Regions from separate parts of the Neobacillus canaveralius genome, predicted to be linked through region 1. Evidence: riboswitches for the same ligand, from Rfam matches in the RefSeq annotation. Region 1 holds a riboswitch; each other region holds the start of a gene.
The links. Region 1 has a riboswitch for cobalamin ahead of metE (5-methyltetrahydropteroyltriglutamate--homocysteine S-methyltransferase). Riboswitches for the same ligand answer to the same signal wherever they lie in the genome.
Positions count from the first base shown of each region.

Region 1 (2,273 bases):
CAATCTCTTCTTTTGAATAGTCCTGTAAAAGATCCCCAGAATAGATTCCTATTTTGGTTAATTCAGCAATTAGAGTGTAAAAATCTCCGTATTTTTCTTCAGGCTTGTATCCCCTGCTGCTTGACGCATTTTGATAAAGTTCCTGTAAATAAAGATTTGCTGCCAGAAAGGTCCAGTTTGGGTCGGTCATTGAAATTTGATTTAAGGCATAAAAAAGGGATTGTTCATATATTGATGAATCTTCAAGACTAGCAACCTTTTCAGCTAATTCTGTTGTGTCCAGTTTATATTTTTCGGAAGCTCTTTTTATTGCTGCCAAAACAGATTCCTTTTCTGAAAAAATACTTTTTACTTCCATACAAAGTTCCTCATTTCTTTTCGTAATGACTTCGTGAGTGAAACGACAAAAAAACCCATCATTGAAGATGGGTTTGATAACGTGGAATAATCTATAATACAGGCTCATTCACTGTAATAGTAGGATACCCTCGTTATATCTTCCCAGCTCCCGAAGAAGATAATACGTAATAGAAATGGCAGGTCTCCTGACTTGTGCTTCTCCCTACTCTAATCCCTTCCCGTCCAAAGACAGTGGATATGATTATTTCGTCAGCACTTACAGTTGCGGGTACAGTTCTGGTTTCTCACCAGATTCCCTATTAAGTCCATACAGACACCATTCATATTGGTCATTATCTATATTTAGTGTTTAATTTCAAAATCAATACTAAATATTGTATAGCTCCAAATATAATATACTATTCTCACTTTGACAATAACAAAATTAATTCTCAGAAAATTATGTACGAATGATTTTTTATGTGATATATTAAGTGGCAATTACATATCGTGTAAGATTTGGTGCCAAGCTTATGCTTGGCTTAAAAGGGAAGAACGGTGCAAGTCCGTCGCTGTCCCGCAACTGTAATTCGGAGTGAATCACAATTACCACTGTCTATGATGGGAAGGTGTGAGGAGCATTGATGATAAGCCAGGAGACCTGCCAATGTCTAGTACACACCAGATACCTACGTGGAAATAGGTGGTGACATTCATTTGTACGACAAACGAGTTAAGAGCAGTATTGTTTTTTTTAACATACCTTTAACTTGATTGTATAGCCATTTCCTATATACGGAGATGGCTTTTTTGTATTTGGAAATATGTAAAGAAAAAGGAGGAATCGTAAATGAATTTAGCTAGTACAGCCATTGGCTACCCATACATTGGCGGAAATCGAGAATGGAAACGATGTGTTGAATCGTTTTGGAAGGATGATAAATCGGAGGAACAGTTTATCTTTGAAATGAAAACCATTCGCTTAAATCATTTGAAACATCAGCAATCATTAGGATTAGACATAATCACGGTTGGAGACTTTACTTTTTATGATCGTATGCTGGACCTTGCGACCATGTTCGGTTTAATTCCAGCCCGTTATAAGTGGACAGGCGAAAAGGTAAATCTTAAGACTTATTACGCAATGGCACGTGGAGCAAATGATGTAGTGGCTTCTGAGATGACTAAATGGTTTAATACAAATTACCACTACATTGTGCCTGAATATGAAGACCAACCACTAAAATTAACTCAAAACTACATTTTAGATTATTTTTTAGAAGCGAAGTTCGAACTAGGTCTAATTACAAAGCCAACTATTATTGGTCCCTACACTTTTGTTCAATTATCTAAAGGCTACGATTCGATATCAAAAGCAGCTTTTATTTTAAGACTCTTGCCTCTTTATGCTCAAGTACTCCAACAACTTGTAGATGCAGGAGCACAGTGGATTCAAGTGGAAGAACCAGCATTAGTTCTTTCACTTCCACCGGAAGATATTAAACTGGTTCAACAAATATATAAACAATTAGCTGAAGAAGTACCTGCAGCAAAACTGATGTTACAAACCTATTTTGAAGGTCTTTCAGCGTATGCAGAGCTCATCCAATTGCCCGTCGCAGGTGTCGGTCTTGATTTTGTTCATGGTGCAGATGAGAATATGGCTTCACTCCGTAAATACGGTTTCCCACAAGATAAGGTATTAGGGATTGGAATCATAAATGGGCGTGATATTTGGCGTGCAAGTTTAGCTGAAAAAGCAATGATGACCAAAGCTATTTTATCCTTAAGCGGCGTAAATGAAGCCTGGGTTCAATCCTCTTGCAGTTTACAGCATGTACCTGTTACAACAAAATCTGAAAAGACTCTAGATCTGACATTACTAAATGCCTTATCCTTTGCGGATGAAAAAATCATCGAGTTAACTCATATAA
Region 1 is NZ_JBDFLL010000001.1:3,922,037-3,924,309, forward strand. It holds gene ABC255_RS19580 (ribonucleoside-diphosphate reductase subunit alpha) at 1-385, opposite strand, end outside; cobalamin riboswitch at 519-696, opposite strand; cobalamin riboswitch at 843-1,022, shown strand; gene metE (5-methyltetrahydropteroyltriglutamate--homocysteine S-methyltransferase) at 1,190-2,273, shown strand, end outside.

Region 2 (2,273 bases), on a different contig from region 1:
GTTGTTTAATACAAAGATCTGTATACTTTTCTAGTTTTACTTTGAAATCGTCTAATGAGTCAGATTCAATTGCAAGTAGTGGAAGGTTGATTGTTGTAAAAGAAAGATTTCCTCTTCCCACTGACGTTTCCTTTCCATTTACATTCCCAATCACACGTGTCCGACATCCCATCGTCGCAATCTCTGATCCTGGTGTTCCATCATAGTATTGTAGGTTAAAAGGCGCATCAACAAATACGTAGTTTGGAAATAATCTTATCGCTGTTGTTTCTAATGATAAGCGATACAAATCATAATTTGGATCTACTTCGTTAAAGTTTACGCCTGCTTTTATTTTAAAAACGATGATAGGGAAAATAGGTGTTTCACCATTTCCTAATCCTTTTTGTGTAGCTAGGAGAAGATTTCGTGTAACCATTCTTCCTTCCTTCGATGTGTCCGTTCCAAGATTAATTGAAATAAAAGGTGTTTGGCCACCGCCGCGTGAATGCATGGAGTTACTGTTATGTACAAATGCCTCACATGCTTGAAATACATCTTTATCGGTTAAATCCCAAGCTTTATTTACCAAATATTCTTCCCTAACACCTACAGCCAACTCTTTAACTAACTCTAGCTTTCTTTTAAATGTCATCCGAACATAGGGAGCAAGATCGTAATCGAAACATGGAATGGATTGTCCACCATGCTGCATATTTTGATTAGCCTGGATAATAATACTTGTTAATGCCATTGCACTCCCAATGGATTTTGGCTGCCTCATATGTCCATGCCCTGTATCAAATCCATTCTTTAATAGTTTAGATAATTGAATCTGGCAACAGGTTGTTGTTCCACTGGCATAAAAATCCAGATCGTGAATATGAATATAACCATTTAAATAGGCCTGCTTTATATCCTCTGATAAAAGATTTTCTACGGTATATTGTTTTGCTGATGCAGAGGCAAACAGCCCCATCATACCCATGGGGGACAATCCATCTACATTCGCATTTTCTTGAACTAGATCTTGATTACTGCTGTTAACGATTTCATCAAATTGTTCTAACAACTTGTCCATTTTTTCCACTACCGTTTCTGATTATTGTTTAATCTAAATAAGTGTAAATCTATCGAACAACTCTACTTTATTTTTTACCCGTTTCGTATAAATCACGACCGAACCACAGTTTTAATCCGTTTTCCTTCCCTTTGCGCAAAAAAATCCACCCAGGGAACCTGAGCGGATAGATGAAACGATAACATCACAAAGAATCATGGAGAATTACATTCTTCTTTTGGCCACCATTTCATCTTCTCAAGTCCCCGAAGAAGTTGAAACAATCAAAATAAGACAGGTCTCCTGACTCATGCGTCCTCCTACTTTAAACCCTTCCCATATAAGCACCTAAAACTAAGCTATCTTATACAGTGGTCATTTATTTCGTCAGCATTTACAGTTGCGGGGGCAGTTCCGGCTTCCCACCGGATTCCCTATTAAGCGATTATCGCATCTTATTCTCAGACAAATACTATATATAGTTTTTTATATAAACACAGACATCAATATGTAGTAATTACTATATATAATAGTAAATGATACTTTTTTATTTTACAAGTATAATATTTTTATTCATTTTATCTCTAATCACTTTTTCGTATCCTTTTGATACGCAAATTTTAAAAACACAAAAAACCACTCCTAATTTTTTTATTGGAAGTGGTTTTTGCTATTGCCTTATATTTCGTTTATGGTAGTTTCCAAGCTACATTATAGTCATCATATCCACCATAGTACTGCCAAATTTCTGCCTTTTCGTTTGTTCCAGGGAAATTAAGCCAATCTGAATTGCTTGTTGTCAAATTTGTAGGAATGTCACTCGGATAATAAGCGACCCAATAAGCCCCTGGAGTGCTTGGTGAAAAGTCCCCCATTGTGCGTTCCCAGCTCCCTGGAGATGAATAGGTACCAGGTTTAACACCTTGTCCATATTGATTTAGATAATCCACAAATGCGTTATAAATCATTTGATTATTTGCATAGTCATAGTCTTTCATACCGGTTAGAGCCGGTTCTACATCAACAAAGATAACAGGTCTAACTTTTGAACCATATACACTTTTCATAGTTTCATAGGCTTGTAATGCTAATTTGGCCTGATGTACACCCCAATCGCTTGCCGACATTTCTGATGGCGCAGTTTGCATACCGGATAAAAACCAGTAACCGTAAACATAGGTAGCATCCTGTGCTCTAGCGCTACTGAAATAAATTGCACCGCCTGTACTTGCAT
Region 2 is NZ_JBDFLL010000002.1:91,115-93,387, forward strand. It holds gene ABC255_RS28645 (anaerobic ribonucleoside triphosphate reductase) at 1-1,060, opposite strand, end outside; cobalamin riboswitch at 1,316-1,512, opposite strand; gene ABC255_RS28650 (hypothetical protein) at 1,729-2,273, opposite strand, start outside.
Region 2: linked by a shared signal. The riboswitch ahead of ABC255_RS28645 (anaerobic ribonucleoside triphosphate reductase) and the one ahead of metE (5-methyltetrahydropteroyltriglutamate--homocysteine S-methyltransferase) in region 1 are both predicted to bind cobalamin.

Region 3 (2,273 bases), 200 kb from region 1:
AGGCGAGCACTAAAAAAATCGTAGCCCATGAAAACAAAATACTGAGTAATGGAAGGGTAAAGCTGCCGATGACGGGGATTGATAGTTGAAAAAATAAAGTCAGTACTGCCCCAACGGATGCACCGGAAGATACTCCTAAAGTATATGGATCTGCTAAAGGATTCCTTAATAGTCCCTGAAAGGCTGCACCTGCTATTGCGAGTGACGCCCCTACTAAACCAGCCAGAATGACTCGAGGTAACCGGATATTTAAAACAATACTTGAAAACATGGGATCGATTTTATCTAGTGGAAACGTTCCTAGGAGCTTTGATATGATAATTTCAATAATGGTAAAGATAGGAACCGAAACGGTTCCTATCGAAATTCCTAATAATACTGAAAAGAGAAGGAAACTTCCCGCAATTATATAGGCTAGTATTTTATTATTTAAAAACTTCTGGATAGACAGCCTTTGCAAGTTCCTCTACTCCTTCAACAATCCTTGGGCCAGAGCGGGTCACGCGATCAGAATCTACATCGATGACTTGCTTATTTTTAATCGCATTGACATTTTCCCAGCCTTGTCTAGATAACACTTGTTCAGCAGCATTTTCAGTATAAAAACCATATGTAGTAATGATGACATCTGGATTTCGGTCAATCATCTCTTCTTGATCGATTTTAATCCAGCCTTCTTGGTCATTTGCAATATTTTCAGCATTAATCAGAGTAATCATATCATCCATAAATGTGTTTTTTCCTGTTGTGAACACTTCAGGAGCAGGAGATACCTCTACAAATACTTTTTTCTTTTCTTTGATTTCTCCAGCCTTGGCTTTAATTTCTGCTAATTTATCCTGCATACTTTTAATCAGTTCTTCTGCTTTCTTGTTTTCACCTGTTGCCTTACCAATCATAGCAATCGAATCATATATTTGCTCGAAATTTTGAGCATCATTTATAACTAAAACTGTCAGCCCAGCATCTCTTAACTGTTGCAGGCCTTCTGTCCCATTCATTGCAGAGGCATGTGCTAACACTAGGTTTGGCTGCAATGAAATTATTTTTTCGATGTTGATTTCCATCCCGCCAATTTTCTCTTTTGTTGTGGCTTCTTCAGGATAATTATCAAAATCGGAAACACCTACAACTTCTTCTCCCAGCCCAAGTGCAAAAGCAATCTCAGTATTACTCGGAATCAATGAAACGATTTTTTCTGGCTTTGCATTTATCGTAACCTCATTATCTAATGCATCTTTAATGGTAACTGGATAAGCCGTTTCCTCCCCTTTTTGCTCCGTGCTGCTGTTTCCTTCATCCTTTACAGTTTCTTTCTGTTCACCACATGCTGCTAGTGCACCTATTGTTAACAAAAGAAATAATAATAATGCTGATAACTTTTTCATCTTTCTTCCCCCTATGAATTACGCCAAAATACATCACAAAAAAACTGCACCCTCTAAAAAATTCAAACAAAAAAACATCTCCACGTTACGTAGAGATGTTGGTTTGATTAAATGCCATTAATAAATGACTCTAGTCGTCCACACCTCCCTATCCTCGTAGGTTCTTTTTGGGGCACAAGAATAAGGCAGGTTTCCTGGCTCATGGTCATTGCTTCCTACGTCTTCCCATCAGTTGACAGTGACATTTTGCAGGTTGCTCCCATTTACAGTGGCGGGACCGCGTTGGATTTTAACCAACTTCCCTTTTAAGCTAAAAATCGATAAGATTTTCAGCACCTATTCTCCAATAATTTTTTTATGATAGACATAATTATATAGTAAATAAAAATGAAAGCTATATTTTTATGCAAATTTCGCCAAAAATCTTTTTATTATTCGAAAGTTCGCAATAAATTAGCCATTTCAATAGCACCAGTTGCAACATCCCAGCCTTTATTTCCAGCCTTTGTTCCTGCACGCTCAATTGCCTGTTCAATCGATTCCGTTGTTAATACTCCAAAAATAACGGGAATACCACTATCTAGATTAATTCTTGAAACCCCCTTCGCAACTTCATTACATACATAGTCGAAATGTGGTGTAGAACCACGAATTACGGTTCCAAGTGTAATAACAGCGTCATATTTTTTACTAATTGCCATCTTTTGAGCTACTAGAGGAATCTCAAACGCCCCTGGCACCCAAGCAATATCTACATCTGATTCACTAACACCATGTCTTTTCAGAGCGTCTTGCGCACCGCTTAATAATTTACTGGTAATAAACTCGTTAAAACGTCCTACAACGATTCCTATCTTTAAACCAGATCCTACTAAATTACCTTCA
Region 3 is NZ_JBDFLL010000001.1:3,719,787-3,722,059, forward strand. It holds gene ABC255_RS18660 (FecCD family ABC transporter permease) at 1-460, opposite strand, end outside; gene ABC255_RS18665 (ABC transporter substrate-binding protein) at 426-1,388, opposite strand; cobalamin riboswitch at 1,556-1,743, opposite strand; gene ribH (6,7-dimethyl-8-ribityllumazine synthase) at 1,820-2,273, opposite strand, start outside.
Region 3: linked by a shared signal. The riboswitch ahead of ABC255_RS18665 (ABC transporter substrate-binding protein) and the one ahead of metE (5-methyltetrahydropteroyltriglutamate--homocysteine S-methyltransferase) in region 1 are both predicted to bind cobalamin.